One region of the Salinivibrio kushneri genome, then DNA from elsewhere that is predicted to be linked to it. Evidence: predicted binding sites of a transcription regulator. Region 1 holds the regulator's gene; each other region holds the start of a gene.
The links. The regulator CRP, encoded in region 1, controls carbon source genes, mostly activating them, when cyclic AMP is high. The targets are predictions, from matches to a motif close to TGTGANNNNNNTCACA.
Positions count from the first base shown of each region.

Region 2: a site for CRP is predicted at 3,139-3,154, ahead of rppH (RNA pyrophosphohydrolase). Genes of this name have one in related genera too.
Region 3: a site for CRP is predicted at 7,810-7,825, ahead of N8M53_RS02635 (CTP synthase). Genes of this name have one in related genera too.

Region 1 is NZ_CP114588.1:227,512-238,445, forward strand. It holds gene N8M53_RS01100 (aspartate aminotransferase family protein) at 1-972, shown strand, start outside; gene astA (arginine N-succinyltransferase) at 1,002-2,024, shown strand; gene astD (succinylglutamate-semialdehyde dehydrogenase) at 2,026-3,507, shown strand; gene N8M53_RS01115 (DUF1338 domain-containing protein) at 3,518-4,309, shown strand; gene N8M53_RS01120 (hypothetical protein) at 4,383-5,249, opposite strand; gene crp (cAMP-activated global transcriptional regulator CRP) at 5,380-6,012, opposite strand; gene N8M53_RS01130 (phosphoribulokinase) at 6,262-7,131, opposite strand; gene N8M53_RS01135 (YheU family protein) at 7,188-7,406, opposite strand; gene N8M53_RS01140 (hydrolase) at 7,535-8,524, opposite strand; gene N8M53_RS01145 (TIGR02444 family protein) at 8,508-8,984, opposite strand; gene N8M53_RS01150 (ABC transporter ATP-binding protein) at 8,993-10,921, opposite strand.
Region 2 is NZ_CP114588.1:2,310,246-2,321,179, reverse strand. It holds gene N8M53_RS10700 (hypothetical protein) at 90-320, shown strand; gene N8M53_RS10695 (NADP(H)-dependent aldo-keto reductase) at 411-1,445, opposite strand; gene N8M53_RS10690 (DUF6482 family protein) at 1,645-1,947, shown strand; gene mutH (DNA mismatch repair endonuclease MutH) at 1,998-2,672, opposite strand; gene rppH (RNA pyrophosphohydrolase) at 3,308-3,820, shown strand; gene ptsP (phosphoenolpyruvate--protein phosphotransferase) at 3,838-6,096, shown strand; gene N8M53_RS10670 (sulfite exporter TauE/SafE family protein) at 6,096-6,902, shown strand; gene lgt (prolipoprotein diacylglyceryl transferase) at 6,915-7,712, shown strand; gene N8M53_RS10660 (thymidylate synthase) at 7,786-8,640, shown strand; gene N8M53_RS10655 (Na/Pi symporter) at 8,762-9,910, opposite strand; gene nhaA (Na+/H+ antiporter NhaA) at 10,330-10,934, shown strand, end outside.
Region 3 is NZ_CP114588.1:531,492-542,425, reverse strand. It holds gene N8M53_RS02675 (peptidoglycan DD-metalloendopeptidase family protein) at 1-549, opposite strand, end outside; gene N8M53_RS02670 (protein-L-isoaspartate(D-aspartate) O-methyltransferase) at 584-1,204, opposite strand; gene surE (5'/3'-nucleotidase SurE) at 1,290-2,027, opposite strand; gene truD (tRNA pseudouridine(13) synthase TruD) at 2,011-3,045, opposite strand; gene ispF (2-C-methyl-D-erythritol 2,4-cyclodiphosphate synthase) at 3,042-3,524, opposite strand; gene ispD (2-C-methyl-D-erythritol 4-phosphate cytidylyltransferase) at 3,521-4,150, opposite strand; gene ftsB (cell division protein FtsB) at 4,280-4,558, opposite strand; gene eno (phosphopyruvate hydratase) at 4,716-6,014, opposite strand; gene N8M53_RS02635 (CTP synthase) at 6,091-7,725, opposite strand; gene mazG (nucleoside triphosphate pyrophosphohydrolase) at 7,877-8,674, opposite strand; gene relA (GTP diphosphokinase) at 8,723-10,934, opposite strand, start outside.

The DNA of each region.
Region 1 (10,934 bases):
GCCCCGGCGTTGCGCCTCGCAAAACGCCTCACCGAACTGTCCTTCGCCGACCGCGTGTTTTACGCTAACTCAGGCGCCGAGGCGAACGAAGCCGCACTGAAACTGGCGCGTCGCTGGGCAAAAGAAGAGCACGGCGAGCACAAAAGTGAAATCATCGCTTTCACCAAAGGTTTCCACGGTCGCACCTTCTTTACCGTGACGGTAGGGGGACAGCCCGCTTATTCAGACGGCTTTGGCCCTAAACCTGGCGATGTCACCCATCTTCCTTACAACGACATCGCCGCATTGGCCGACCATATCTCAGATCGTACCTGTGCGGTGATGATGGAGCCATTGCAAGGCGAGGGCGGCATCGTGCCACCGGAAGCAGGCTTTTTGCAGGCCGTGCGCGAGTTATGTGACAAACACAACGCCCTGTTGATTTTCGACGAAGTCCAAACCGGCAATGGCCGTACGGGCACCTTTTATGCCTATCAAGAATCAGGGGTTGAACCGGACATTCTGGCGACAGCCAAATCACTGGGTGGCGGGATCCCCATTGGTGCCATGCTTACCACCGAACGTCTCGCAGCACACATGAAACCGGGCGTTCATGGCTCCACCTATGGCGGTAATCCATTGGCGTGTGCGGTCGCAGAAGCCGTGGTCAATGAAGTGACCAAGCCCGAAGTGCTAGAGGGTGTCATTGAGCGCGAGCAATGGTTCCGTGACGGTTTAGAGGCGATTAACGATAAATACGGCATCTTCAGTGAAGTCCGTGGCAAAGGCTTGCTACTCGGTGCGGCACTGAACCAAGACTGGGAAGGCCGTGCACGCGATATTCTGGTTGCCGCGGGTGAAGAAGGCCTGTTGGTATTAGTCGCCGGCCCAAATGTGGTGAGGTTTACTCCGTCATTGGTGATTACCAAAGCCGATATTAAAGAAGGGATGGCACGCCTGGAGCGCGCGATTGCGAAGGTTGTTGCAGGATAAGCGACCTCATACACTCGGAGGGATTTGAGATGTTAGTTATTCGGCCTATCCGTGCATCAGATTTTGATGCACTGATGTTGTGTGCGGAAGCGTCCGGCCACGGGTTTACCTCGTTGCCGGTGGATGCCGATTTGCTCCAAGGGCGAATTGATAATTCGCTAGAAAGTTTTGCCAAAAAGGTGACAGAGCCTGGCCCGGAAGGGTACTTGATGGTCGCTGAAGATGTAGAAACCGGTGAGATTGCCGGGACGACTGGGATTGAAGCGGCTATTGGCCTCGACAATCCATTTTATAGTTACCACCTGACGAAGGTGGTGCACTCGTCGCGCAAACTGAATGTGCATAACATCGTGGAAGTGCTGACGTTTGGCAACAACTACACCGGCACCACAGAGATCTGCACCTTGTTTATGCGCCCTGAGTTTCGTGGCGGCCTAAATGGCAAGCTTTTGTCTAAGTGTCGGTTTTTGATGTTGGCACAATTTCCCGAGCGTTTCGCAGACGTGGTCTTTGCTGAAATGCGTGGTGTGTCTGATGACGAGGGGAACTCGCCGTTTTGGCAATGGTTGAAGGATAACTTCTTTAACATTGACTTCACGTTGGCTGACTACCTCACCGGGATTGGGGCGAAAGGCTTCATCGCTGATCTGATGCCAAAATTACCGATTTACGTGAGCCTGCTCAGTGAGGAAGCGCGAGCGGTGATCGGGCAAGTGCATCCCAATACTCGCCCAGCGTTGCGCTTGTTGGAAAAAGAAGGCTTTTCGTGCCGTGGCTATGTCGACATCTTTGATGCCGGCCCCACGGTGGAATGCTTACGTCACAATATTGAATCCGTGCGTCATTCTTTCAACGCCTCGGCAAGCGTAAGAGAGCACAGCAGCGCGCAGGACTATTTGATATCGAACACGGACTTTGCCGGTTTCCGCGCGACAGCGGCGAAAGCGGCGGTGGATCATGAAACCAATCAGGTGGTGATCAGCCCCGCGGTAGCAGACGCATTGAATGTAAAAGAAGGCGATCAGCTGCGTTTGATTGCCATGGAGGGATAAGATGACAAAGCAATCAGCAGGCCATCTGATTAACGGAGAGTGGGTGAAAGGCGAGGGCGAGGTGATGACCTCGCAAAATCCCTTTGATAGTCAGTGTATTTGGCAAGGTGAAGAAGCGACGCGCCCCCAGGTTGAACAAGCGGTTAGCGCCGCACGTGAAGCCTTTCTTCGTTGGCGTAATACTGAATTTGCCGAGCGCCAAGCGCTGGTTGAGCGCTTTGCCGAGATAGTGAAAGCGAATACGGACGATTTAGCGCGCACCATTGCTGAAGAGACGGGCAAACCATTCTGGGAAACCAAAACCGAAGTCGGTGCCATGGTGGGAAAAGTGGCGATCTCATTACGCGCTTACCACGAGAGAACGGGCTCACGCGAAAAAGATGTCAATGGCACGCAAGCTGTGTTGCGTCACCGTCCGTTAGGTGTGATGGCGGTCTTTGGCCCGTACAACTTCCCGGGTCACCTGCCCAATGGCCACATTGTCCCCGCGCTACTGGCCGGTAACAGTGTGGTGTTCAAGCCGTCAGAATTGACGCCAAAAGTGGCGGAAAAAACACTGGGGTATTGGTTAGAGGCAGGGCTGCCGCATGGCCTTATCAATCTGGTACAAGGTGGCCGTAATACCGGCGAGGCTTTAGCACAAGCCCGAGGCATTGATGGCTTATTGTTTACCGGTAGCGCCAATACCGGCCATATCCTCCACCGCCAATTCGCGGGTCAGCCCGATAAGATGCTGGCACTGGAAATGGGGGGAAATAATCCCTTGGTGGTCAGTGATCAGTTTGGTGATTTAGAAGCCACCGTCTATACCATCATTCAGTCAGCGTATCTTAGCGCCGGTCAACGTTGCACCTGTGCACGCCGCCTGCTGCTGCCTGAAGGAGAAGTGGGTGACAAGATCTTGACGCGCCTAGCACAATGGACAAAAACCGTGCGAGTTGGCGGCCAGTTTGATGATCCGGCGCCGTTTATGGGCGCACAGATCTCAGTGGCGGCAGCAGAGGGTATTCTGGCCACACAGCAAAAGCTTGTTGATCTGGGCGCGAAGCCAGTGATTGAGTGTGAACATCAGCATGACGCGGTGATCTCGCCAGGGATCTTGGATGTCAGTGGTATTCAAGACTTACCGGATGAAGAGTATTTTGGTCCGCTTCTGCAAGTGCAGCGTTACCAGGATATGGCCGATGCGGTCACCAAAGCCAATGACACCCGCTATGGGTTGTCTGCCGGACTTATCAGTGAAGACGATGGTGAATGGCAGTACTTCCTTGACCATATTCGTGCAGGGATTGTTAACCGCAATCGCCAATTGACGGGCGCTAGCGGTGACGCGCCATTTGGTGGGCCGGGTGCCTCGGGGAACTTACGCCCCAGCGCTTACTATGCAGCGGATTATTGCGCTTATCCGATGGCGTCAATGGAAGGGGAGCAGGTGGTACTGCCCGAAACGTTCGCCCCCGGCATTCCGAATCAACAGGACTAAGGAGAGCAACATGGACAGTGGCCAAGCGTTATTCGACAAACTGTGGCAGGACTACATCAACCGTCTGTGCCCTTCGGCACATAAGGTGCATGCCTTATTAGAGGAAGGGCAACCTTTGATCAATGATCATATTGCCTTACGGACATTTGGTTTACCTAAGGTTGGGCTAAAGGTACTTGCGCGTCCATTTCTCGCCTTGGGGTATCAGCAAAAAGGTGACTATACCTTTGAAGCGAAAAAGCTCAACGCCTGCCATTTTGAGCATCCCGATCCTTTGATGCCAAAAGTTTTTATCAGTGAGTTGATGGTCGAGCAATGCTCGCCAACGCTTCAGGCGATTGTCGAGAAGCTGGTGGCGCAGGTCGATGAATCGTCACTAACAGGCAGTGATTTTCTCCATCAGGGGCGTCTATGGGATGTTGATTGGGCGACCTATCAAACCCTTGCCGAAGAGAGTGAATATGCGTCTTGGGTGGCGGCACACGGTTATGGTGCGAACCATTTTACCGTGAGCGTGAATCAGCTGAATGCGCATGATGATTGCCTCTCGGTGAACAACCGATTGCGCGACAATGGCTTTGCGATTAACGAGTCAGGTGGAGAAGTCAAAGGGGATGCATCAGTGTATTTGGAGCAATCCTCCACCATGGCGGATCGCGTACCGGTTGCTTTTTCTGATGACACGCAAACCATCCCGGGTGGATTTTATGAGTTTGCTAAGCGTTATGTCCTGCCCAATGGTGAGCTCTACCAAGGTTTTGTGGCTGCCTCGGCAGATAAAATCTTTGAAAGCACCCACTAGTTATTCGTCCTTGCCCGAATACGGGTCGACGTCATATGAAAGGGAGCGTGTGATACGCTCCCTTTTTTATCGTCTATTGGGCCTCGATGTCGAGCCAAAACGTGTCTGGAATCGCTTGTGTTTCGTTGCTTAAATGTGGGTTATCAACTCGGATTACGGTGCGTTCACTAATGTTTGCCTTTTCAAAGGTTTCCTTAACTAAAGGCGCATTATTGAAAAACTCGATAAATGATCCGTCTTGATACGCCGCTTCAAAAGCGCGATTTAACATCTCGGCGACGTCAGCATGTTGCGGAGACACAAACAGGAACATCGGGAAGCGATAGATCAGCATCAGGTGTGGGTCAACTAACAGATTACCGTATTGCGGCCGCTCGGCTAATTCACTAAAAGGCTCAATCAAGGCACGAGGGAAGAGATCGGCACGACCCGTATCAACCACTTTAAAAATGTTTTCAAAGCTCGATATTTCACGTACGCGAAATCCCGCAGAGTTAAGCACTTTGACGTCGGCCCAGCCTTGTCCCTGAGTCATCGTAAGAGACTGCAAATCACCCGCGCTATTTATCTGAGCGAGTTGGGGCTCAGTGGCTTGGTTGGTAATAAACAGGCGATGGCCGAGTAAACCACGAAACACGGGATAGCGAATGGGGATCAGTTCCGATTCCAGTGTACGGTCGGCACCAAGCCAGTCGACAGTGAGCTTGCCTTGCTTGAGCATCTCCACTTTACGAGACTGAGAGCCAATTTGGCCGTCAAAGGCTTGTAAGGTGACAGATTCTCCCGATTTTTCAGCAAGAAATTCAATCAGCTCAATGGCATAGAGGTCAAGCGCTGAGCCAGCGCGTGGCTCGGGGTGTACAATCGTGGTATTGGATGCGGCATGGACTGAAAACACAGAGAGCGCGAGGGCGGTGAGGGCAGTTATCACTTTTTTCATAAACGATACCTTGTTAATTTAGTGTTAACAACATCGTTTTGAGTTTAGAAGCTATCCGCGTGCTTGCCAGAAAGTGGAGATAAAAAAACCGACGCCAGGGCGTCGGTTGGTGATACAGAGAGCGGCGCAATTAGCGTGTGCCGTATACCACGATGGTTTTACCGTGTGCGGAAATGAGGTTTTGCTCTTCCAGCATTTTTAGAATACGTCCCACGGTTTCACGCGAACAGCCGACAATTTGGCCAATTTCCTGACGGGTGATCTTAATTTGCATACCGTCAGGGTGTGTCATGGCATCTGGCTGCTTCGCCAAGTTCAACAAGGTTTGCGCAATGCGCCCTGTGACGTCCAGGAAGGCGAGATCCCCTACCTTTTGGCTAGTTACCTGCAAACGACGCGCCATTTGTGAAGACAGGCGCATTAAGATGTCAGGGTTAACTTGGATGAGCTGGCGGAACTTCTTAAATGAAATTTCTGCCACTTCACACGGTGATTTAGCGCGAACCCAAGCAGTGCGCTCTTGGTCTTCTTCGAAAAGCCCGAGCTCACCGATGAAGTCACCTTGGTTAAGGTAAGACAGGATCATTTCCTTGCCTTCTTCATCTTTGATCAGTACGGCCACAGACCCTTTCACGATGTAATACAAGGTCTCCGCCTTCTCACCTGCATGGATAAGCGTGCTTTTAGACGGATACTTATGAATATGACAATGTGAAAGGAACCACTCGAGTGTAGGGTCTGTTTGAGGTTTTCCTGGAACCATATAACTTATTTCCTCTGCATGTGTTGCCCGGCAACAACGTCCTATCTTTGTCTGAGGGGTAACCCATCAGATCATTGCACAGAATACGAAGTCTGAACGCGGGCTACAAGCTCACTGTATGTTAACAAGAGTGTATCTTTTTTTGTTGGTGATTTCTTGATTTTGATCTAGGCCAACCGCCTAAAAATCTGGCAAAAACGTGGCTAAGATCACGGCTTGAGAAGTAATACATCATGGATGCGCTACGCCTTAGCCAATCTTGCCTTTTTCTATCAATTGTTGGATCAATGGACGGATAATCAATTCCATCGCAAAGCCCATTTTTCCCCCAGGCACCACTAAGGTGTTATGCCGTGACATAAACGACCCAGTGATCATCTGCAACAGGTAGGGGAAGTCGACATTTTTCATCCCACGAAAGCGGATCACCACAAAGCTCTCGTCCAAAGACGGGATCCCTTTGGCATTTAATGGGTTTGAGGTATCTACCGTGGGAACGCGTTGAAAATTGATATGGGTGCGAGAAAATTGCGGAGTGATATAGTGCAAGTAATCATCCATTGAGCGCACAATTGAGTCGGTCACCGCTTCACGAGAGTGACCTCTATCGCGCGTATCGCGGACAAATTTTTGAATCCACTCTAAGTTGACGATGGGCACCATACCTATCAAGAGGTCGACGTGTTGCGCAACATTGACGTCACCGTCGACCACCCCACCGTGCAATCCCTCGTAAAACAATACATTGGTATTGTCGGCCAAGTCTTGCCATGGTGTGAAGGTACCAGGCATTTGGTTATAGGGCACCGCTTCATCAAAGGTATGTAAATAGCGACGGTATTTTCCCGTGCCTTGGTCGCCATACTCACGAAAAAACTGCTCTAGTCGAGGGAAGTCGTTGGCGGTGGGGCCAAAGTAGCTGATATGCTTGCCTTGTTCACGCGCTTTACGGATCTCCACGTCCATTTCGGGACGAGTAAAACGGTGAAAGCTGTCCCCTTCTAGCCAGGCCGCTTTGATGTTCATCATCTGGAACATCTTACGGAAGGCCTCCGAGGTAGTGGTGGTACCGGCTCCTGACGAGCCGGTAACCGCAATAATTGGATGTTTAGCCGACATGACGCGCCCTGTCATTCAGTCTGAATTTGTATCGCGATACGGCGTGTACTGCGATGCTAAGAGCCGAGTGCTGCTTTACGACGAATATCCACTGTCTCGTGCAACTCGGAATACACAATCACGGCGTCTCCGGATTGTAATTGTTGGCGAACATCATCAACTTTTTGTGCAAAGCTGACTTCTTGCTCACCATAATCGGTTCCTTCCCGTAATACAAAGTGCTCAATTAACGCTGTCAGTGTTTCGTCGGGAATCGACTGCCATGGAACCATCATACTACATCACCTTTTATTTATCTCAGGATGGCACGCGAGGGTGCGTGATGCGAATGTTGTGAATTGGCTCGCATTTTACCCGATCATACCAGTAAATGCAGTGGTTCTCTTTGATTCCTTTGATGGCACTAACGTGCCGTCTTGCTCAGTGACTCATGCGGCAAATAAGACGCTAACCAGCCGGGCACCGCTTGCTCAAGCCACAACTGAGGTTGGCGCCAGCTTCCCGTGACAAAACCAACATGGCCGCCATGCTCTGTGAGTTGGTAGTCGATATTGGCGGGTAAGGGGGACGTTGGGATCACCGCGTCGGTCATAAACGGGTCGTCTTTGGCATGAATGATGGCCAGCGGTGTCTTAATGGCATTAAGCACGGAAAGGCCGCTGCAGGCACGGTAATAATGGTGTGCATCGTCAAAGCCATGAAGCGGGGCAGTGACAGTTTGGTCGAACTCAAACAACGTATTGATCGTTGGGCGTTCTCCCGCATGCCACCGGCCGACTTGCTGATGACGGGTCAGCTTTTCAGCAAGGGTTTGTCGCATCGAGCGCAACAAATAGGCTTGATAAACACGGGAAAACCCTTTCTGGATACGCATCGAGCACGCGGCTAGGTCAAGTGGGGGTGACACTGCGCAACCACAGGTCACGATGGGATCATCGTGATAGTCCGCCAGATAACGTACCAGCATGTTTCCCCCTAAGGAAACCCCGACCGCGCCAATTTGACTCTCTGGATAGGTCTCACGCAAATAGGTTAAGAAGGCACGTGCGTCTTGGGTTTCTCCAGAGTGATAGGTCCGCGCGGCACGATTAAGGCGGCCACTGCAGCTGCGAAAGTGCATCACTACGCCGCACCAACCTTGACGTTGGAACGCGGCGAGCAAGCCGTTGGCATACGGGCTGTCGAAACTGCCGGCTAAGCCATGGAATAAAACAACAATCGGCTGCCCAGGTTGCGGTTGATGTGTCCAGGCCAAATCAACAAAATCGCCATCGGGCAGATCAAATTGCTGCCAGCGAGGGGTGAAAAGCGGGGCACGACGCAGAAAGCGAGGCAACAAGGTTTGTAGGTGCGCATTCCGTGCACTGGGAATGGGTCTAAACGGTGTCATCATGGTTACTTCCCTCTTCCTCGGCGGGCGTCACCCTCAGTGATGTATATAGGTTGCGTGCTGATGGTGACAGCTGACGGCAATAGTAGGCGAGAGGAGAGGCGGTATCCGTGAGCCAGGTTTGACGATTTAGGGCCTCGACTAAATCCTGCTGTTGGAATTTTTCTAAGCTGAGCTCAAAGTTAAGCATTTTTTTGTACTGTCCACTGCCGACCCGCGGCTTCAAATCTCGCCGCAGGTGACGATAGGCAATAAGCAAATGCTCCGATCGGCTCAACGCGTGTTTGAGTTGGCTCAGGCTCTCGGGGGCAAGGCCGTAGCCATGTTGCTCAATCCAGGCGAGCAACAAGGCAAGGTTGACGTTACCTTGGTGCTCGTCTTGGAGCTTGAGGCAGGCTTGTTTCACCTCTGGCTTGCCATAATGATGTAAACAAAACTGCCACAGGTCGGCGGGGTTCGCCATCCCAGGGGTTAGCTTTGAGTGAATGTCGCCTCCAGGGCTTCCAGCTCTTCTTGTCGCTCCATCCATTCTTGTTCCACCTCTTCGAGCGTCGATTTGGCATCCGCTTGACGTTGCAATTGCGCCGTGAGTCGCGCTTTGTTATCACTGTGATAAATCTCAGGATCCGCCAACTGGCTTTCCGCGTCACTGATAATGGCAGAGAGTTGTTCTATCTGTGTGTCGAGATTGTCAATTTTTTTCCGCAAAGGCGCCGTTTGCTTGCGTAATTCGGCATCGCGGCGTTTTTGCGCTTTGCGATCCACTTGGGTTTGTTGCGGTGCTGTTTTCTCCGCGGCCGCTTGTTTTTTGCTCTCAGCGCGATCAGCACGCTGTTGATCGGTCAGCCAGCGATGATAATCGTTCAAGTCTCCATCAAAGGGTAGCACTGCGCCATTGTCGACCAAGTACAAGTCATCGGTAGTGGCGCGCAGCAAAAAGCGATCGTGACTGACAATCACCATCGCGCCCTCGTAGGACTGTAAAGCCAGCGTTAATGCTTGGCGCATATCCAGGTCAAGGTGGTTAGTGGGCTCATCGAGTAGCAGTAGGTTCGGTTTTTGCCACACCAGCAAAGCGAGCACCAAGCGGGCTTTTTCGCCTCCAGAAAAGGGGCCGATGGGCTCGAGCGCCTTGTCGCCTTGAAAGCCAAACCGGCCGAGAAAATCACGCAAGGTTTGCTCAGCAGTGGTAGGGGCTAACCGGTTTAGGTGCTGAAGTGGCGTATCGTCGATCCGCAACGTATCAAGTTGGTGTTGGGCAAAATAGCCAATTTTCACCCCTTGTGAATAGGTTAATTCACCGGCCATGGCGGGTAGGCTACCCGCGAGCAGTTTAATCAGGGTTGATTTACCCGCACCATTGCGCCCTAGTAAGCCAATGCGCGCCCCCGGCACCAGGTTAAGGCGAATGTTTTCAATAATGGGGGTCTTATCATAACCAGCCGCCACCTTGTCCATCATCAAAATCGGTGTGGGTAAGGCATCCGGGGTGAAGAAGGTAAAACTAAATGGGTTATCGTATTGCGCGGGCAATACCTTCTCCATCCGCTCAAGGGCTTTAATCCGACTTTGCGCTTGACGGGCTTTGGTCGCTTTGTAGCGAAAGCGATCAATATACGATTGCATGTGGTTAATTTGCTTTTGTTGCTTTTCGTACTGCGCCTGTTGTTGAGCCAATTTTTGCGCGCGCATTTGTTCAAAGTCGGAATAATTACCCGTATATTCATTAAGCTGTTGGTGCTCAATATGAATAATACGGTTGACGACAGGATCCAAAAAGTCCCGGTCGTGAGAGATCAACACCAAGGTCCCTGGATATTGCTGTAGCCATTTTTCCAGCCACATCACCGCATCGAGATCTAGGTGGTTGGTGGGTTCATCCAGCAACAGCAGATCAGAGCGGCATAATAGCGCTTGTGCTAAGTTCAGCCGCATTCGCCAGCCACCTGAGAATTGGGTGAGTGACCAGTGGATTTGTGGTTGGCTAAAGCCCAAACCATCAAGCAGACTCGCAGCGCGTGCTTCAATGGTATAACCACCAATGGCATCCAATTTGTCGTGCAACATCGCTACCGCATTACCATCATCACGGGTTTCGGCGTCGCGTAAGGCTTGCTGTAGCTCGCGGTATTCGCTATCGCCATCAATGACGTATTCAAGTGCGCTTTTGTCGAGTGCCGGGGTTTCTTGCGCCACCCATGCTACCTGCCACTGACTCGGATAGTCACAATTGCCGGCATCCAACGATAATTGATGGCGCAGCAATGCAAACAGGCTAGATTTGCCACAGCCATTTTTTCCCACCAAACCGACTTTGTCGCCTGGCGAAATAGTGGCAGAAGTGTGGTCAAGCAGGGGCTTACCACCACGAAGCAGTTGAATGTCGGAGAAGCGAATCATGATTTCTCAGTCT
Region 2 (10,934 bases), 720 kb from region 1:
TGTAATTGGCCGCAGGTATAACGCGGCTAATTTGCAGTACCACCTCGCTTTATGCCTGTGGCCTCCTATAACCCAAAAGGAGAGCCATCATGACTCAACTATCTTTACTACCTTTAGCTCAAGCGCTGGTTCGTTTGGATTTGATTCGTCAACGTCGTGTGAGTACACACCGTTACCGCTACACAGATGTGGCGTTAAATCGTCACCTACAGCGTGATATTGGTATTGCACCTGACAAGCAAGATGCCTTGCCCGTTAGCACACAGTTTGCGGCAAAACGTTATCTTGTGACATGGCGACGACGATGGCGGTGGCTATAATGGGCCCCAGAAAGCGGCGTATCGGTTGATACGCCGCCCTATCATCGAATAAAACACTGCGCGGCAGCCAACTTGGCTGCCGTTTGCGATCTAAGGGCAGGGGTTGGGATAGCGGTTAGCAATCTCATCAATACCGGCAAGCACATCGTCACTCAGCGTCAGATCCAAGCTATCGAGATTCGTCTCCAGCTGTTTTAGCGTTGTGGCGCCAATGATGTTAGAGGCGACAAAGGGACGACTATTGACAAACGCGAGTGCCATCTGTGCCGGATCGAGGCCATGGCGTTGGGCAAGATCGACGTATTCTTGCGTGGCCTTTTGCCCTGATTCGGTAAAGTAGCGCGCGAAGCGTTGGTGCAGTGTACAACGGGCCCCTTTCGGGCGTGCGCCTTGCAAATATTTTCCGCTCAGCGCGCCAAACGCCAGCGGCGAGTACGCAAGCAACTCGACCCCTTCATGATGACTGATTTCCGACAGGCCTACTTCGAAGGTGCGGTTAAGTAAATTATAAGGGTTTTGGATGGAGACGATACGTGTGAGGCTATGCTTCTCTGCTAGATGCAAATAACGCATCACCCCCCAAGGGGTTTCGTTTGAGACACCGATATAGCGAATTTTTCCTGCTTGGACGAGTTCATTCAGTGCATCCAGTGTATCGAGGATGGTGACTCCAGAGTGTTCATCTTGATACGGATAATTAAGCTTACCAAAACAGTTATTATGCCGCTGTGGCCAGTGCACTTGATACAAGTCGATATAGTCGGTTTTTAGTCGTGTCAGGCTATCTTCAACGGCTTGATGGATATGGCGTCGGTTGAGTGACATATTGTCACGAATATAGGGCACATTGCGTGGCCCCGCCACTTTGGTCGCGAGGATAACACGATCGCGTTTCCCGGATTTTTCTAACCAGCTACCGATGTATTGCTCGGTTAACCCTTGCGTGGGTTCGCTGGGGGGAACGGGATACATTTCAGCAGTATCAATAAAATTAACGCCCCGTTCAAAGGCAAGATCGAGCTGTGCATGGGCGTCAGCTTCACTATTTTGCTCACCAAATGTCATGGTGCCTAAGCACACTTTACTCACGTCTAGCGAGGAATGGGGCAAACGGTGGTATTGCATCCTTTCTCCTTGTCTGCAATCGACCTATGGCAGTCCATAGTAGAGAATTTTAAAAATGATCGAAAGCGGTTTAGCGGTGGCTTGACAGCTGGTTAAATATTGACCATTACTAAATGGGTTGTCCGATCGTATTGGTCTGAGCGCGGTGTTATTGCTAGGCATGATGGACACGAGAAAGCGTAACCTAGAGGAAGGTAAGATGAACTACTCACAACTCAAAGCATGGATGCGCGCGGATCCTCGCTCATGCCCTCAGTGTTATATAATGGCCCATGCAGGCGGCGCAAAATACTCGGTCGAAGTTGAAGTGAAGCATGAACTAGAACCTTTACGCTCGGACCAAACCGGTGAGGTGATGCAGTTTGATCATGTCGGGCAAGTGGGAGAGAAACTTAAAGCGTTAGGGATTGAAGAGGGCGTATTACGCTTGATGGATCCTTACGATGAGTTTGCCACGGGCGGAGAGCCAGGCTGTCGAGAAGATATGCCAATTCGTTTTTGATGTTTTACCTAAACGCACAGGATGTGGTGATCATGCGTGTGGATTGACACTTACTTCGGATCCACAAAGTAACGACGCAAGATCTGGTGCGTGAACTGGGTGCGTAAATAGAAGCCGCGGGGCAAGGTACGGATCGGCTCACCATTGGGGCCGAAAGCATCGGTCAGCGCTTTGCCGTTGGCCGCTTTGGGGCGCAATTGGAGAGACTCACCTTGGCGGGCTGTAATCTCCGTTACGCGGCCTAGAGCCACCCAATCCATTAACTCCTCCCAATCGGCACGCAGTTGCGCTTCTTCTTCCTGGCTGGGGGACCATAATAGTGGTGTGCCGATTCGGCGCTGTGATACAGGTATATCGCGTTCGCCTTCAACAGGGATCCACAAGACTCGTGACAGCTTTTGCCTCACATGACTATTTTCCCAGCGCACCCCGGCTATCCCTGTTAGTGGCGCCACACACACAAAGGTGGTTTCCAGCGGCTTACCATCGCCAGTGACCGGAATCGTTTTTAGCTCAATGCCTAAGTGTGCGAAGTCCTGTTCGGGTTTGCTGCCCGCGTTAGCTCCCAAACTGGTCTCGAGCAACATGCCAATCCAACCTTTCTCCCGCGCAAGCGTCTCTGGACAGCGGATTGACTGGGCATCACTCACTTCGCCGAGTGTAAGACCTGCCAAGGCGAGCGCACGTTCCATCAATATTTGTTCTGATGCTGGGGCTGGTGTCACTGTATTGGATCCTGCAGAGTCGGTTACGGGTGCGCATTATCAAGAGCTGCCATTATCAAGAACTGCGATGTGGGCTGCAAGCGGATCCGGTAAGAGGGGAGCAACCTGTCTCGTCTGAGGTTATCCACAGCGGAGTAACTTTTTAAGTAGCGAATTCGAGTCATGATCAAATATACAGTAGCTTAGCAGCGATAAAAAGCGACTCACCACCTTAACTGACGTTTTTTTGCGCTATCGATGTGGATAATTTACTGACTGGTGGATCTTTGAGCGATCTGTGTTTATATGATGATCGCTCGATCTTGTGAAAGATCCTTCTGGTGTCATTTGTTTTTATCTACCTGATTATAATGAATTAGTTTGTTTTTTTTGTTCATTTTTTTTAGATGAGAAGATCCTTAAGTGCTCGACATCTGAACTTTTTCTAGGCTTCTTCACAAATCTATCCACAGAAAGCGTGAATAAATGTGCGCAAACTCTCATTGCTATGTTTATAACTTCCTGTTAGACCCTAAGTTATCCTCAGATGACGACGAGTGCGCAAAAACAAAGGTCAATCCACAATGTTTGTTTACCCCTTACCGCTTTTTGTGAAAAAATCAGGTTCAGTAGAGATTTATCATTGAGGTCGTCCAGTGATTGATGGCGATGGCTATCGTCCCAATGTGGGGATAGTAATTTGTAACGGCCACGGTCAAGTTCTCTGGGCTCGTCGATATGGTCAGCATTCGTGGCAGTTTCCACAAGGAGGCATCGATGAAGGGGAAAGCCCTGAACAAGCGATGTACCGGGAGCTGTATGAAGAGGTAGGCCTGACCAAGAAAGATGTACGCATCTTAGGGACCAGTCGACATTGGCTGCGCTATAAGTTACCCAAACGCTTGGTGCGCTGGGATTCCAAGCCCGTGTGCATTGGGCAAAAGCAGAAGTGGTTTCTGCTAAAACTTGAGTGTGAAGAATCACGTGTCAACGTCACACGTGGTGGTACACCTGAGTTTGATGGTTGGCGCTGGGTGAGTTATTGGTATCCAGTGCGACAAGTGGTGGCATTTAAGCGTGAGGTTTATCGGCGCGCGATGAAAGAATTTGCGCCACTTGCGATGCCGTTTAAAGAACGCAAACCTCGGCGTCGACACAAGCGAGGATAAGTGTAAGGAGAGAGTGGGTGCTCACGCAGTTAAGGAATATTGTGCAAAGTGTGGCCGCGTCTTCAGATCTTGATCAGGCGCTACACACTTTAGTGCAACAAACCTGCGTGGCCATGCGCACGGAGTGTTGCTCCGTGTATCTTGCCAATGCCGAAGACCAACGATTTGAACTCATGGCGACGCAAGGCTTGGATCCGTCCGCGCAAGTGTCGATGGCATTTGGTGAAGGCTTGGTCGGCGTGGTTGGCAAGCGCGCTGAACCGCTAAACCTTGCCTATGCGCGCAAACACCCCGCGTTTAAACCCTTCCCCTCCACTGGTGAGGATGCGTTTCAATCCTTTCTTGGCACCCCGATCATTTATCGCAAAAAGGTACTTGGGGTGCTGGTGGTGCAGCAACATCAACCTCGCCAATTTGATGAGAGTGAAGAGTCCTTTCTCGTGACCTTGGCTGCGCAGCTGGCGGTGGTGTTTGCCCATGCCCATGCGCAAGGTGGCTGGCAAGGGGCCTCATCTCCGGTCTTGTTGGAAGGGATGCCGGCCTCGCCAGGGATAGGGATAGCACAAGCCTGGTGTGATGACTCGCAACCGCGGCTTGAAGAGGTGGCGCCCGCTTCCCATTTGGATACCCAGCGAGAGCTCGACAGGCTGGATGCTGCGATTGATGATGCCAGTACCGAGTTTCGTCGCTTGCGTAAGCGTTTCGACAAGGAGCTACAAAAAGACGCGTTGGCGATTTTTGATCTCTTTGTGCACCTGCTAAACGATCCCATGTTGCGTGAGGACATGACGGTGCGGATCCAGCAGGGAGATGCGGCAACGTGGGCGGTGAGACAAACGGTAGAAGCCTTTTCCGCGCGTTTTGCCGCAATGGATGATCCTTACCTAAAAGCGCGTGCCGGCGATGTCAAAGAGCTAGGACAGCGGCTGCTTTACTTTTTAATCGCCCCGGCGGGCAGTCCTCCTCCTATTTCGACGCCTATCGTGCTGCTTGCTCGGGAGTTAACCGCGGGTATGCTGGCGTCAATCCCGCGCGCATTGCTCTCAGGGGTTGTCGCTGAAGAAGGGGCAGCGAACTCGCATGCGGCGATTCTGGCGCGTGCGTTAGGGATCCCGGCGGTAATGGGCGTCAGCTTTTCGCCTGCTAAGCTTCATCAAAAAACCGTGATCCTCGATGGCCATAAAGGGGTGCTCATGATCGAGCCTGCCGAGGCATTGATCAATGAGTATCAGCACCTGGTTCAAGAAGAAGCGAGCCTGCAATCTACCTTTGAGACCGCACTGGCGGCCCCGGGACAAACTCAGGATGGCACACGTGTTGAAGTGCATTTGAATGCTGGCCTGAGCGCCGATAGTCAGATTGCAATCAATCAGGGCGTTGATGGGGTTGGGTTGTTCCGCACGGAAGTCCCATTTTTGATGCAGCGCCGTTTTCCGTCTGAAGACGAGCAGGTCAAACAATACCGAGCCATTCTTGCCAGTTATCCCGATAAACCTGTGGTAATGCGCACCTTGGATATTGGTGGCGATAAACCATTGCCATATTTAAGTGTTGAAGAGGACAATCCATTTTTAGGCTGGCGGGGGATACGTTTTACCCTCGATCATCCAGATATCTTTTTAATTCAGGTACGTGCGATGTTACGTGCCAGTATAGGCCTCAATAATTTAAAGCTATTGTTACCCATGATCTCGGGACGTAACGAGCTACTGGAGGCAAAAGCGCTCATCAGCCGAGCTTATCAAGAGGTCAGCCAAGATGCCCACCAAGCAGGGCAAAGTATCAATATCCCTTTATTGGGGATCATGGTTGAAGTTCCCTCTATTCTCTATCAGCTCGACAGCATTGCGCGCGATGTAGATTTTCTCTCAGTCGGCACCAACGATCTCACTCAATATCTATTAGCCGTTGATCGCAACAATGCGCGCGTGGCTGATATTTTTGATGCGCTGCACCCCTCGGTATTACACGCATTAGCGTCGATTGCCGCGGTGGGGACGCGTCATCAGCTTCCGGTTAGTGTGTGTGGAGAGCTAGCCGGCGATCCGGTGGGGGCGTCTTTGCTGGTGGGGTTGGGGTATCACCAACTGAGTATGAATACCCGCAACGTGGCCAAAATTAAGTATTTGCTAAGCCGCTTACCCCATGAGCGCTTGGTCATGCAGGCCAATCAGATGTTGGCGCTGGATCACCCCAGCGAGATCCGCGCTGCCACTGAAGCTTTTCTGGCCGGGCAAGGATTAGAGGCGTTGGTCAAAATCGGACAGCTGCGATGATCACCAGCCTCACCGTGCTGCTGTTTGTGGTGTGTATGCTGCTAGGGGCCTGTGTAGGGACCTTATCTGGCCTGCTGGGTATTGGTGGGGGCTTAGTCGTGGTGCCCGCCCTTACCTTTTTGCTTCCCGTGTTCGGTATTGCCCCTACTGTGGTGATGCCTATTGCGCTCGCCACCTCACTTGCCACTATTGTACTGACGTCGAGTGCCTCTGCTTGGCGCCATTTTCGTCTGGGGAATGTTCACCTTGAGGCGGTCAAAGCGCTCGTCCCTGGCATGATGCTTGGCGGCATCTTGGGGGCTGGGCTTGCTGATCGCCTGCCACACGACTGGTTGCCTCGCCTGTTTGGCGTGATAGTGCTTGCCATGGCGCTTCAAATGTTGCTCAATCGGCGTCCCTATCGCGCGCGCCCTTTACCGCATTGGCTGAGACTGTCCTGTGCGGGCACGCTGATCGGTACGCTCTCCAGCTTAGCGGGGATTGGGGGAGGCTCTTTTACCGTCCCATACCTGCACTGGCGCGGAGTAAGTATGCACCAAGCCATTGGCAGTGCCTCGGCGGGGGGCGCGGTGTTAGCGCTGGGTGGCATGGTGAGTTTTGTGTGGTTGGGCTGGCGTCAAACGGAACCCTTGCCCGCGCTCAGTGTCGGATATTTGTATTTGCCTGCCTTGCTCGGCGTCGTGTCAACGTCGGTGTTGATGACACGGGTTGGTGCTCAACTGGCGGTGAGGCTACCCACTGCGCAAATAAAACGTATTTTTGCCGTCTTTCTTGTTATTGTCGGCGCCAGCATGTTGTTGAAATAAAGGATCCCATCCATGGCCGAAGGCTACATCACCTTTCCGTCAATCGACCCCATCTTATTTGAACTTGGTCCGGTAGCCGTGCGCTGGTACGGCTTAATGTATTTGCTTGGCTTTGTGTTCGCCTTGTGGCTCGCGAATCATCGTGCGGCCAAACCGAATAGCGGTTGGAGCAAAGAAGAGGTCAGTGATCTGCTTTTTGCCGGCTTCCTGGGCGTGGTTCTCGGGGGACGTATTGGCTATGTCTTGTTTTATCAGTTTGACGCCTTTGTTGCTGACCCGTTGTTTTTATTCAAAGTGTGGACAGGTGGCATGTCCTTCCACGGCGGCCTGTTGGGTGTGATTACTGCGATGGCGTGGTATGCGCGCAAGACCCAGCGCCATTTTTTTACCGTCGCCGACTTTATCGCTCCTTTGGTGCCGTTTGGCCTTGGGGCGGGGCGCTTAGGGAATTTTATTAATGGTGAGCTCTGGGGACGGGTTACCGATGTGCCTTGGGCGATGGTATTTCCAACGGGAGGCCCTTGGCCGCGTCACCCTTCACAGCTCTATGAGTTTGCGTTAGAGGGGGTGGTGCTATTTATCATCCTCAACCTCTACATCCAAAAGCCCCGACCTATGGGGGCCGTCTCGGGGCTTTTCTTGGCTGGCTACGGGACTTTCCGCTTTATTGTCGAGTATTTCCGTGAACCCGATGCTCACCTAGGCTTGTTCGCCGGCATTTTCAGTATGGGGCAGCTGTTATCATTACCGATGATCATTGCGGGGGCTGTGATGGTGGGATGGGCGTACCGTCGTCAACCCGCCAAGTGACCGAATAGCGTGAATCGGTTATAGTAAGTAATACACCAAGGCACCTCAGCGGTGCCTTTTGTTCGTTTGGCCAATGATAGGAAACACTATGAAGCAGTATCAGGCTTTGATGCAGGATATTCTCGATAATGGGACGGATAGAGGGGATCGCACTGGCGTGGGAACACGGTCTGTGTTTGGTCGGCAACTGCGGTTTGATCTCGCCGCTGGCTTTCCGCTACTGACCACCAAGAAACTCTACACGCGCGCCATTATCCATGAGCTTTTGTGGTTCCTTAACGGCGATACTAACGTGCAGTATTTGCAAGATAACAAGGTGCGTATCTGGGATGAGTGGGCAACCGAAAGCGGCGATCTTGGCCCCGTTTATGGCGCGCAGTGGCGCTCTTGGGCGTGTCCAGATGGCTCGACCGTGGATCAAATCGAGCAACTGATCGAGCAAATTAAAACGAAACCTAATTCACGTCGTCATATCATCACCGCCTGGAATCCTGCTGATTTGCCAGATGAGTCGATAAGCCCAACTGAGAACGCCGAACAAGGCAAGATGGCCTTAGCCCCTTGTCATTGCTTGTTCCAGTTCTACGTGGCTGATGGCAAGCTCTCATGCCAGCTTTATCAACGCAGTGCTGACTACTTCTTGGGCGTACCATTCAATATTGCCAGCTATGCATTGTTTACGCATATGGTTGCGCAGCAGTGTGGCTTAGAGGTGGGTGACTTTGTGCACACCTTTGGGGATGTACACCTTTATCATAACCACCTGACCGACGAGATTGTTTACGAGCAACTTAAACGTGAACCACGTGCGCTACCTCGATTGGTGATCAAGCGTAAACCTGCCTCTATTTTTGACTATTGTATTGATGACTTTGAGATTGAGGGATACGACCCACATCCGACTATCAAAGCACCGATCGCCATTTAATGGTGTCGTACCGGACTAACGCGGTATATCGCGATACTCTATCTAGTTCCAGTGCCGCAGAGCCAATAAAAAAACCACCGCTTAAGCGGTGGTTTTTTGAATCTAAGGCTTCGTCAGGCAATCACTGTGACAACAGCACAATGCTTCCTGGAACAATCACAAAGACGAGGCTGATGTAAGCCAGTACCGCTGCTTTTGATTTGGCCGCCAACTGGCCTAACCACTCGGCACCTTTGAGCGGTAACTCACGCAAGAACGGAATACCGAAGATAAGTGTCGTAGCCAAGATATTGAAGCTTAAGTGCACCAACGCAATTTGTAGGGCAAAGACCGCGAATTCACCAGTAACCGCTGTGGCAGCGAGTAGGGCCGTAATACAAGTACCAATGTTGGCGCCTAAGGTGAACGGATAGATGTCACGGACTTTCAGCACCCCTGAGCCGACTAGTGGCACCATTAAGCTGGTGGTTGTCGATGAAGACTGTACCAAAACAGTGACCACTGAGCCTGAGAAAATACCATGTAGTGGGCCACGACCAATCGCGTTTTTCAGCATGTCTTTGGCGCGACCAACCATCAGCTTTTTCATCACTTTGCCCATGATGGTAATCGCAATCACAATGGCAGCAATCCCCATGACAATCATGATAACACCACCAATGTTACCTGGCAGGGCGGCTTCAAGCGGTGATTGCACTGCGTTAACCACAGGTTTTGTCAGTGGCTTAACAAAGTTCAAACCTTTGATGCTCATGTCACTGGCTTGCGTCAGCGGCGAAACTAACCACTCGGAAATCTTATTCAGCAAACCGAACGCCATCTCTAATGGCAGGAAGATAGCAACGGCGAACAGGTTGAAGAAATCATGAACGGTGGCGCAGCTAAATGCGCGACTGAACTCCACCTTACAGCGGGCATGACCAAGGCTGACGATGGTGTTAGTCACCGAGGTGCCTACGTTTGCCCCCATTACCATTGGAATCGCGGCTTCAACGGGGAGGCCACCCGCGACTAAGCCAACTATAATAGAGGTGACTGTACTTGACGACTGGATCAATGCGGTAGCAACAATACCAATCATTAAGCCAGCTACGGGATGAGAAGCGAACGCGAAGAGCGTCTTAGCTTCGTCGCCGACGGCCCATTTAAAGCCGCTTCCTACCATGGCAACGGCCACCAGTAGGAGGTAAAGCATGACGGCAAGCTTGGTCCAACGGAACCAATTTGAGGAGCTCTGGGTTGCCTCTACCGCTGTAGCATGGGGAGTCATAAGATATCTCCGTGACAGTTCAGTGTCAGTTTAGTGTCAAAGCAAAAATCTGCCGCGATAGTAAGAAGGTAATATTTCAGAAATATGACACAAATACTGCAGTGGTTTGAAAATCCGATCTGGGCGAGGTTATCAGCGGAATTAGCGTCAGTTAGCTTGCTGATTTTAAGTGCTATTTGTGCCCGTTCGGTGCAGTAAAAAAATCCGTGTAAAAAATGTAACAGGGAGGTGCACGTTGACACTATGCTAGACACAGGGCGGTCAGCAAGGTTAAAAAAGATTAGACTGCGAATAAATCAATGGTAAGTTAGTTTTGATATCGGTTTTTCCGATGTTTACTATCAGAACAAACGATTTTTCTAAAAGTGGTCTGGCTGACTAGACTACGGAAATCCACTTTTTTTGTATGGAGTGCTTAAATGACTGATGTCATTCGTCAGTTTCTGAAAATGGAATCCGCAGGAGGTATTGTGCTGATTGTTGCGGCGGTATTGGCGATGTTCGTAGCGAACTCGGATCTACAGCCTTTATATGACAGCACCCTTCATACCTACATAGCCGGTTTATCAGTTGGTCACTGGATCAATGATGGCTTGATGGTGATTTTTTTCCTGCTGATTGGTTTGGAAGTGAAGCGTGAGTTGGTGCAAGGCGCCTTAAACTCAAAAGACAAAGCGACGTTCCCTGCAGTGGCTGCTGTTGGAGGCATGCTTGCACCTGCATTGGTTTATCTCGCGTTTAACTGGGGCGATCCACTCGCCGTATCGGGATGGGCTATTCCTGCAGCAACGGATATTGCGTTTGCTTTGGGGGTGCTAGCGCTATTGGGTAACCGCGTTCCATTGGCGTTGAAAGTGTTCTTGTTGGCACTTGCGATTATCGATGACCTTGGCGTGATAGTGATCATCGCACTGTTCTACAGCAGTGATTTGTCAGTGGTTGCGTTAGCCAGTGCGTTTGCTGCCACCTTAGTCTTGGTGGCGATGAATATGCGCAAAGTCACCAGTATCACTGCCTATGTGGT
Region 3 (10,934 bases), 300 kb from region 1:
TTGCCAGCTTATTTTTTGTTGGTTTGATGGGCTGGCGGTCCGCTTGTTAACAGCTTGTTTACTTTTTTCTTTAGTTTGACTGTACCTCGACGATGACCCCGATTCAACGCCTTTTGTGCGTTCACTCGCGGTTTTAGACTTCTTTTTTTCCTCGAATTTGCTAGGGTTAGCGCTTTTTCTAGAAGATACTGCTGCCACGCTCGCACTTGCAGCTGACGTTGTGGCAGAGGCCACATTTGTGGCGCCTGATGTGGATTGGGCCACATCAGGACGTTGATAAGCGGGCTTCCACAACGCCAGTGTCTGCCCGGGGTAGATGGTATAGGGAGGCTGTAAATTATTGTGTTCGATGATGTCGTCAATATCACGATCCGTGATGTAAGCGATATAGTAGAGAGTATCGCCCTTCTTCACTTCGTAATAACTGCCGCGATAGCTGCCTCTATCGACGCTGGTATAGTCTGGTGTCACACTGGATACCGGTGCTGGCCCTCGCCAGGAGCAACCAGATATAACCACTAATAGTGACAGTAAAAGCGCGATTTTCATCTGTTTTTAAACACAGCTCCATCTCTGAGACAGTTTATGCCAGCTCACCTGCCACTAGGGGAACAAATTTAACCGATTCAACTGTCTCGGTGTGAAAAGTGGCGCCTTGCCGAGTAACTTTCATCAGTGTTTGCTCATCATCACCAATAGGGATCAACATTATGCCGCCATCATTGAGCTGATCGCATAACGCATCAGGCACGTGGGCAGCGGCCGCCGTTACCATGATCGCATCATAAGGGCCCTTCGCCGGCCACCCTTGCCAACCATCTCCATGTTTTGTTGAGACATTATAAATATCTAGCTGCTTTAAGCGCCGTTTGGCTAGCATTTGTAATGGCTTGATCCGCTCGACAGAATAAACATGATCGACCAAGTTAGCGAGAACTGCCGTTTGATAACCCGATCCGGTGCCAATTTCCAAAATGCGACTGTCGCGTCGCAAATTGAGCAATGATGTCATCTTAGCCACAATATAAGGTTGTGAAATAGTTTGTCCCCACCCAATAGGTAACGCATTGTTACCATAAGCTTGGTGGGTCATGGCTTCAGAGACAAATAAGTGCCGAGGCACCGCCTGCATGGCGTCTAGAACGTCGGTGTCGTTGACACCTTGTTGCTGCAAAAATTGAATAAGTGATTGCTCTTGACTCAACGTCTGCTTCCTTTATCACTGAGTATAAGTCTATTGAAACGGTCGCCGCCTCAATGCGGCTCACCAACGATGACGTGTTTGCCGTCTACTCACTTAACCATTGCGAAAACACGCCCAAAGTATCATGCGCAGTTAAGTCTACCTGCAGTGGCGTAATAGAAACGTATTGCGCCGCAATGGCGTGAAAATCGGTTCCCGGCCCTGCATCTTGGGTTTGACCTGGCGCACCGACCCAGTATATCGGTTTGCCCCGCGGATCGCTTTGTTTTATCACGTCTTCAGCGTGATGGCGGGCGCCAAGCCGCGTCACCTTCCACCCCTCTAGACTATCGATTGGTACATCGGGCACATTAATATTAATTAAGCGGTGGCTGGGGGCTGCATGCCGTTGGTTCTTGGCTAAGAATTGCTTCACGACGTGTGCGGCTGTCTCAAAGTGCTGGTGGCCACATAGCGAGACAGCAATAGCCGGCGCGCCCAGGAAAAAGCCCTCTGTCGCCGCGGCCACTGTCCCCGAGTAAAGCACATCATCCCCAAGGTTCGCGCCATGGTTAATCCCGGTAATCACAAAGTCCGGCTCCCAAGGGAGCAGCTGGCGTAATGCCAAATGGACTGAGTCAGTGGGAGTGCCTTGAACTGCATAGCGCTGGGGACCCAGCTCACGCACTCGCAACGGATTTTCTAGCGTCAGTGAGTTAGACGCACCTGAGCAATTGCGATCAGGCGCGGCCACCACCACATCCGCAATGGTCGATAAGGCCTTGGTCAAGGTTTGGATCCCTTGAGCGTGATAACCGTCGTCGTTACTAATCAATATTCGCATTCTGTTCTCCTTGTTGGCTTGCGACGACGAGCTCTCGCATCACCGCGGTGGCGAAGGCCCCTGCAGGTAAAAAGAAACTCACGGTTAAAGTGTCCGCATCGTGTGTCCAGGCCATCGCCTGCGGCACTAAACACAACAAACGGCGATCATGACGCATGCGATTATCGCGAATCACCGCGAGTAATTCAGGCTCTTTGTCTACCACCGCTTGCTCAAATTGCTGAGCTTGCGCCGCTGTCGGTAGCGCATTGTCACCAGTTAAGGGACCGGTAATGCCAGAATGATAACTGCCCTCTTGCTCAACCAGATGCGGTTGCTGTTGTTCATCAAAGCACAAGTCGCCAATCAGGGTAGAAGCAAAGACACCCGCTTCTATCCGTGCAGACACCACCTGATTAAACAGCAGCGATCGCGCCGCCGATAGGTAAAAGCTACGCTTGCTCTTGTCACGGACTTTTTTCTCGCCACGCCCCCAGGCACGCGCCATCTCAACATTGTTGCCATCACGCCCAAAGCGCTGTGCACCAAAATAATTAGGTACGCCCTGCTTTGCGATGGCCTCTAGCCGCGGCAGCAAACCCTGTGGTGAGTCAAGATCGCGAATACACAATGTAAATTGATTGCCGGTCAGATCGCCGGGACGCAACTTATGCTGATGGCGGGCTGTCCCTTCAATACTCACGACGCCTGGGTGATTTTGGACAAACGCGGTTAAATCCGGATCCGCTTTACCTGGCAGGTGAACACTGAACCATTGCTCAGTGACAGCGTGGCGGTCTTTTAGCCCAGCCCAGCTCACTTGTCGTGAGGTAACACCACAGGCTTTTGCCAACTCATTGGCCACGTACTTAGTGTTTTCTCCGCGCTTTTTTATCCGCACCAAAAAGTGCTCTCCTTGGCCTGAAGGGGTAAAGCCAAGTACCTCTGAGACAATAAAATCGTCCGGTGACGCTTTCAAGGTGCCAGACTGGGTCGGTTGACCATGTAAATATGCCAAGGGCGCGAGTAAGTCCGTCATACAGCCTCTTTGTTTAATAGCACCACAGCCTCACAAGCAATGCCCTCTTTTCGTCCGGTAAAACCGAGACGCTCTGAGGTGGTTGCTTTGACGTTGACTGCATCGATTGTCACGCACAAATCGCTGGCAATGGCTTCACGCATTGCGTCGATATGTGGACCCATTTTCGGCGCTTGGGCGATAATAGTAATGTCAGCATTACCAAGCCGGTAGCCTTTGCGCCGTACTTTGCTGTATACATCGCGAAGAAGCATGCGGCTGTCAGCCCCTTCCCATTCGTCACTGGTATCGGGAAAGTGCTGGCCGATATCGCCTGCTGCAATCGCGCCTAACAGGGCATCACACAAGGCATGAAGCGCGACGTCACCGTCTGAGTGCGCGACCAAACCTTGTTCATAAGGCACGCTAACCCCGCCGATGATAACAGGGCCGTCTCCGCCAAATTTGTGTACATCAAACCCATGTCCAATTCGAATCATGATTTGCCTTCTTGTTGTGAAAGGTAAAACTCGGCCAGCCACTTATCCTCGGGGTGAGTGACTTTAATGTTGCTGGCACTGGCAGGGACCAACACCGGCTTCCCCCCGAGCGCTTCAACGGCAGACGCCTCATCCGTCACTTGCTCACCGGCCTTCGCGAGGGCGTTTGTAAGCAGGTGGGTTAGAAACATTTGCGGGGTTAATGCATGCCAAAGTGCCTCTCGCTCCACCGTATGGGCCACCTGTCCTCGCACGTCCGCACGCTTCATGGTGTCTCGAACAGGCGCGGCGAGCAAAGCGCCATCTGGGTGAGACTGTGCCTGTTCAATCAAGGCATCAATATCAGCATGCGACACACAAGGACGCGCGGCATCATGCACCATTACCCACTGTGTGTTGACCACCTTTAGCCCAGCTTGCACAGACGCAGCGCGGGTCGCCCCTCCCACGACAACATGGACATTCGGACGCTCACTCAAGTTTGTTTGCGCAAAGTAACTATCGTCAGCACCAATGGCGATGATCACATCAGTAATGGCAGGATGAGAGAGTAACCGCTCAACCGTATGCTCAATCAACATTTTGCCGGCTAAAGAGAGGTATTGCTTCGGGCAGCTAGCTTGCATCCTGCTTCCAACACCTGCGGCTGGTACCACGGCACTTATTCCGGGCTGTAAAGCAGTGTTGGGCTGCAAAGGAGATTGTTCGACCACAAGTTATCTTCTTTGGTTGTACCGCCAGTCAACGGCTGACAGTTACTGGGATTTATCGACTAATCGGAAAAATGTCTCGTCCGGCTTTATCATGCCCAGCTCATTGCGTGCGCGCTCTTCAATCGCTTCTTGCCCACGCTTCAAATCCGCAATTTCTGCGTACATTTGCTGGTTACGCTTAACGAGTTTTTGGTTGGCTTGTTGCTGTACGGCGACATTGGCTTCAATTTGCCAATAGTCTGTCACGCCATTTTTACCCAGCCACAGTTCGTACTGCAGCCACACCAGCGTGAGAAACAGTGCAACCGATAGCAGCCTCATACCTGTACTCCTTCCAATATCGGCTCAAGGTATTCAAACCCTGATAAACTAACCGCATAGGCTAGCGGATCCGCTGGCTGGTGTCATGGTTTTCCTCAATGAAAAAAGCCGCCCCGTTAGACGGGACGGCTTGGTCAAAAAGGTGCTTAAGTGCCGATTATTGGCCTTTCACTTCTTTTAAACCGTTGAACGGTGCTTTTTCGCCCAACGCATCTTCGATGCGGATGAGCTGGTTGTACTTCGCAACACGGTCAGAACGGCTCATTGAACCGGTTTTGATTTGACCTGCAGCTGTACCTACCGCCAAGTCAGCAATGGTTGCGTCTTCGGTTTCACCTGAACGGTGAGAAATCACGGCAGTGTAACCAGCATCTTTCGCCATCTTGATCGCCGCCAAGGTTTCGGTCAGAGAACCGATTTGGTTAAATTTGATCAAGATAGAGTTCGCGACACCTTTGTCGATACCTTCTTTTAGGATCTTGGTGTTAGTTACGAACAGGTCATCACCGACTAGCTGTAGCTTGTCACCCAGCAGCTCAGTTTGGTGCTTAAAGCCGTCCCAGTCAGACTCGTCCAGGCCGTCTTCAATAGACACGATTGGGTACTCTTCAGCCAGTTTCGCCAAGTAGTGGTTAAACTCTTCTGACGAGAAGGTTTTACCTTCACCCTTCATGTTGTAGATGCCTTGCTCTTTGTCATAGAACTCAGACGCCGCACAGTCCATCGCGAGGGTGATATCTTTGCCCAGCTCGTAGCCTGCTTGCTCAACCGCTTCTTTAATTGCAGCAAGTGCCGCAGCGTTTGACTCTAGGTTTGGCGCAAAACCACCTTCGTCACCTACCGCAGTGCTTAGGCCTTTGGCTTTCAGTACTTTTGCTAGGTTATGGAATACTTCCGCGCCGATGCGCAGTGCTTCTTTCAGGGTTTTCGCACCCACAGGCTGGATCATGAACTCTTGGATATCAACGTTGTTATCCGCGTGCTCACCACCGTTCAGGATGTTCATCATTGGCAGAGGCATTGAGAACTGACCAGCAGTGCCGTTTAGTTCAGCAATGTGCTCAAACAAAGGCATGCCTTTCGCAGCCGCAGCCGCTTTCGCGTTGGCCAGAGACACCGCGAGGATAGCGTTGGCACCAAACTTAGATTTGTTATCGGTACCGTCGAGATCGATCATCACTTGGTCGATATCGGCTTGGGCTTTCGCGTCTTTACCTTGTAGGGCTTCTGCGATTGGGCCGTTAACCGCTTCAATCGCTTTTAGAACGCCTTTACCCATGAAACGTGACTTGTCACCATCACGCAGTTCTAGCGCTTCGCGAGAACCCGTTGATGCACCTGAAGGTGCTGCCGCCATACCGACAAAGCCACCTTCTAGGTGTACTTCAGCTTCAACGGTTGGGTTACCGCGTGAATCGATGATTTCACGGCCTAGAACTTTAACGATCTTAGACATTGTGATTCCTCTCGTCTGTCATTGTTTTTAAAAATAAAAGCGGCTGCCTAGGTTCAGGCGACCGCTCGAATCTCGTTTATAGCTCACCGCGCTGTTTTTTGCCTGCTGCCGCAACAAACCCGGCAAACAATGGGTGGCCATCACGTGGTGTCGACGTGAACTCTGGGTGGAACTGGCACGCAACAAACCATGGGTGCTCAGGATTCTCGATGATCTCCACCAGCTTTTTATCTGCAGAAAGGCCTGAGATTGAAAGCCCCGCTTTTTCTAGCTGCGGACGCAATAAATTGTTCACTTCATAACGGTGGCGATGGCGCTCGTGGATCTGCGTGTTGCCATAAAGCTGATGCGCTTTAGAGCCTTCGGCAAGGTGGCAAAGTTGAGCACCAAGGCGCATGGTACCGCCCAGGTCAGAGGTTTCACTGCGCTCTTCGACTTTGCCTTCTTCATCGACCCACTCAGTGATCAGTCCCACCACCGGGTATTTACTCTCTTTGTTAAATTCGGTCGAATTTGCCCCTTCCATACCCGCGACATTACGCGCGTATTCAATCAGAGCGACTTGCATACCGAGGCAGATACCCAAGTAAGGAAGTTTGTTTTCACGGGCATACTGTGCTGCCAAGATTTTGCCTTCCACGCCTCGGTCACCAAACCCGCCTGGTACCAAGATAGCATCCAAGCCTTGCAGCATTTCAGTGCCACGCGTTTCAAGATCTTGCGAATCAACATACTTGATATTGACGGTGAGGCGGTTTTTCAACCCACCATGCTTCAAGGCTTCGTTGACGGACTTATATGCATCAGGCAGCTCGATGTATTTACCCACCATACCAATGGTCACTTCGCCCATGGGGTTGGCTTCTTCGTAGCTCACTTGCTCCCACTCTGACAGGTCAGCTTCCGCCGCTTCAATGCCAAAACGGTTACAAACCAGATCATCCAAGCCTTGAGAACGGATGAGTGATGGGATTTTGTAGATAGAGTCTACGTCTTTCATGGTGATCACGGCTTTTTCTGCCACATTACAGAACAGCGCAATTTTGGCGCGCTCATTAGCCGGGATCGGACGCTCACTACGGCACACCAACACATCAGGCTGGATGCCAATTGAGAGTAGCTCTTTTACTGAATGCTGAGTTGGCTTGGTTTTCACTTCACCCGCAGCCGCCAGATAAGGAACCAGAGTCAGGTGCATAAACATGGCATGCTCGCGGCCAACTTCAACGGTCAGCTGGCGAATCGCTTCCAAAAATGGCAGCGACTCAATGTCACCGACAGTACCGCCGATTTCCACAATCGCAATATCGTGACCTTCACCACCCGCGATGATGCGGTCTTTGATTGAGTTAGTGATGTGTGGAATCACCTGAATGGTCGCTCCCAGGTAATCTCCACGGCGCTCTTTGCGCAGTACATCCGCATACACACGACCAGAGGTAAAGTTATTACGCTTGGTCATTTTGGTGCGGATGAAGCGCTCGTAGTGACCGAGATCAAGGTCGGTCTCCGCGCCGTCTTCCGTGACGAATACTTCCCCGTGCTGGGTAGGACTCATTGTCCCTGGATCCACGTTGATATAAGGGTCGAGTTTCATGATAGTGACGTTAAGGCCACGTGCTTCAAGAATGGCTGCTAATGAGGCTGCAGCAATACCCTTACCGAGGGAGGATACAACACCGCCCGTAACAAAAATGTAGTTCGTCGTCATGCTAAACCTGAGAGTTGGATTTAGAGGAAATTAATGAAGTTCTGGACGGGATATTATGATACCAGACCCCATTGACTCCCACAATGTGAAAGCTACCACACACCTTGATGTTTTTAATTGTCACAAATCAATTATGCCAATTACAGGATATTTACTTACTTGCTTTTTTAACCAACTGCCATGCCGATTCTAGTTCATCCAGCTGACATTGTTGAATGTTTTTTTCACTATCACGTAAGTGCTTTTCAACACCACGAAAGCGAGCTTCAAATTTTTGATTGGCACGGCGTAACGCTTGCTCCGCATCCGTTCCCAAGTGACGAGCCAAGTTCACCACCGCGAATAACAAATCCCCAACTTCTTCCTCCACACGCGCCTGATTGACAGAAGTTTGCGCCAGCTCTTGCTCGACCTCTTCAATCTCTTCCCGCACTTTATCTATCACAGGGGCGACAGTCGGCCAATCAAAGCCCACACGTGCACAACGCTTTTGCAATTTATACGCTCGTGTTAAAGCGGGTAGCCCTTGAGTCACCCCATCGAGCACACTTTCCGGTTGCATAGAGGACGACTTCTCGGCGCGTTCTTGCGCTTTGATCCCCTCCCAATCTGGGGCTAATAACGGCCGTCCCTGCGAGTCTTTCGGACCAAAAACATGGGGATGGCGACGCGTGAGCTTGTCACAAATGCCGTTCACCACATCCTCAAAATCAAACTGGTTTTCTTCCCGCCCCAATTGACTGTAGAACACAATTTGAAAAAGTAGGTCACCGAGCTCATCTTTTAGGTCTGACCAGTGTTGGCGCTCAATCGCATCCGCGACTTCGTACGCTTCTTCTAAAGTATGAGGCACGATGGTGTCCGCAGTTTGCGCTCTATCCCACTCACAGCCGTTGTCGGGGTCACGTAAGGTCGCCATGATGGTCAGTAGTCGCTCGATGGATGCCATGAAAGTGTTCCTTATAAAAAAAGCGCCCTGTCAAGACAGGGCGAAGTGTTAGCGAAGACGTTTGGCCTCGACCACGTCTTTAACTTGCTCAAGCCGGTTAACCACACGGCTTAGGGTATCGAGATCAGAGATTTCTAAGTCAAAATCCATGATAGACATTTGCTTTTTGTAATCCACTCGGCTTTGCATGCCCGCGACGCGTGCTTTCTCATTGCTTAGTACGGTGTTGATGTCTTTCACCAGCCCGGTACGCTCATTGGCAGATAAGCGGATCCGCACATGGTATTGACCAATGTGTCCTTTGCCCCAAACCGTGGCAATAATGCGCTCAGGCGCATGATGACTCAGTTCGTTAAGTTGTTCACAGTCAGCGCGATGTACGGAAATCCCCCGCCCCTGGGTGACAAAACCTTTAATCTCATCACCAGGCAATGGCTGACAACAACGCGCTAAGTGCGTCATGAGGTTATCGACCCCTTCAACCACCACCGCATCACGGTGTGCTTTTGCCGAGCTCGGTTTTTGTTCGCTTTGTTGTAACTTTTCTAATAGCTGCTGCTCTTCTTCTTCCAAGCTTGGCTTGTTGATCAGGCTATTGATGTGGTTAACCACTTGGTTAATACGCAAATCCCCGCTGCCTATTCCCGCATACAGTTCATCTAGGGTATTAACGTTAAAGCGTTTTAGTGCCAAGTTTGCATCTTTACTGACACCGCCGATTTTTTGCAGCTCGGTATCCAAGATCTCTTTACCAGCGGCGATGTTCTTATCTTTATCTTGTTTGCGGAACCAAGCATTAATTTTGGCGCGCGCTCGACTGGAATTCACAAAGCCATGGCTGGGGTTTAGCCAGTCTCGAGAAGGGTTAGGCTCTTTTTGGGTAATGATTTCTACCTGATCGCCCATCTGAAGGTGGTAAGTGAAAGGCACAATACGCCCCTCCACCTTGGCACCAATGCAACGATGCCCCACTTCGGAGTGAATATGGTAGGCAAAATCTAAGGGGGTGGCACCATTGGGTAAGTCCACCACATCACCGCGCGGCGTAAAGGCGTAAACCCGATCATCGAAGACTTGGCTGCGTAATTCATCGAGCATTTCGCCCGAGTCTGACATTTCTTCTTGCCAGGCTAACAGTTTACGTAGCCAGGTGATTTTCTCATCGTACCCACTACGACCACTGGCCGCCCCTTCTTTGTACTTCCAGTGTGCGGCGACCCCAAGCTCTGCATCATCGTGCATTTGCTTGGTGCGAATTTGAATTTCTACCGGCTTGCCTTCAGGCCCTAGCACCACAGTATGAATAGACTGGTAGCCATTGGGCTTGGGGTTAGCGACGTAGTCATCAAACTCCTTGGGCAGATGGCGGAATTTGGTGTGCACCGCCCCTAACGCGGCATAACAATCTTGGAGTTCTTCGGCGATAATGCGCACCGCTCGCACGTCGAACAGCTCGTCAAATTGCAGATTTTTTTTCTGCATTTTGCGCCAAATGCTGTAAATGTGCTTAGGACGGCCATAGACTTGCGCATTAATGTTGGACGCTTCCATGGCCTGCTGAAGATCTGCTACAAAGGCGGTGATGTAGTTCTCACGGTCAATCCGTCGTTCCGCAAGCTGTTTGGCTATTTGTTTATACGTTTGCGCATGTTGATAACGGAATGCGTAATCCTCCAGCTCCCACTTCAACTGGCCAATCCCTAACCGGTTAGCCAACGGGGCGTAGATGTTCGCACTTTCTTTTGCCGCTTGTTGGCGAACAGACTCCGATGCGTCTTTCACCTCACGCAGGTAACAGATGCGCTCAGCCAGTTTTATCACCACGCAGCGAAAATCTTCCACCATCGACAACAGCATACGTCTGACATTGTCGACCTGAGACGAGGTTGCTTCTGTCTCGGTTTGGGTGTTTAAGTGACGGATAGCGGCTGTCTGTTGTACCCCTTCAATCAGGGAAACGATCGACGTCGAATAGGTGTCAGCCAGGGTCTCTAAACTCACGAGTCTGGCTTCCACCACGGGAAAAAACAGGGCAGCCAATAAGGTATCAGCATCCATGCTTAAGGTGACGAGAATTTCTATCATCTCTCGACCACGCCACAGTGGTTGGCTGAGCTCTGACTCATCCTCACTCAGTGCTCGGCAGTATTGGTAAGCATCCACCAACGCTTGGGTGGTCGATGCGTCTTGCCCTAACCGCTTTACCCAAGTACTGAGTTCAAACGCTTCGTCTTCATGTAGGTGGGCTTCTCGTACCGCA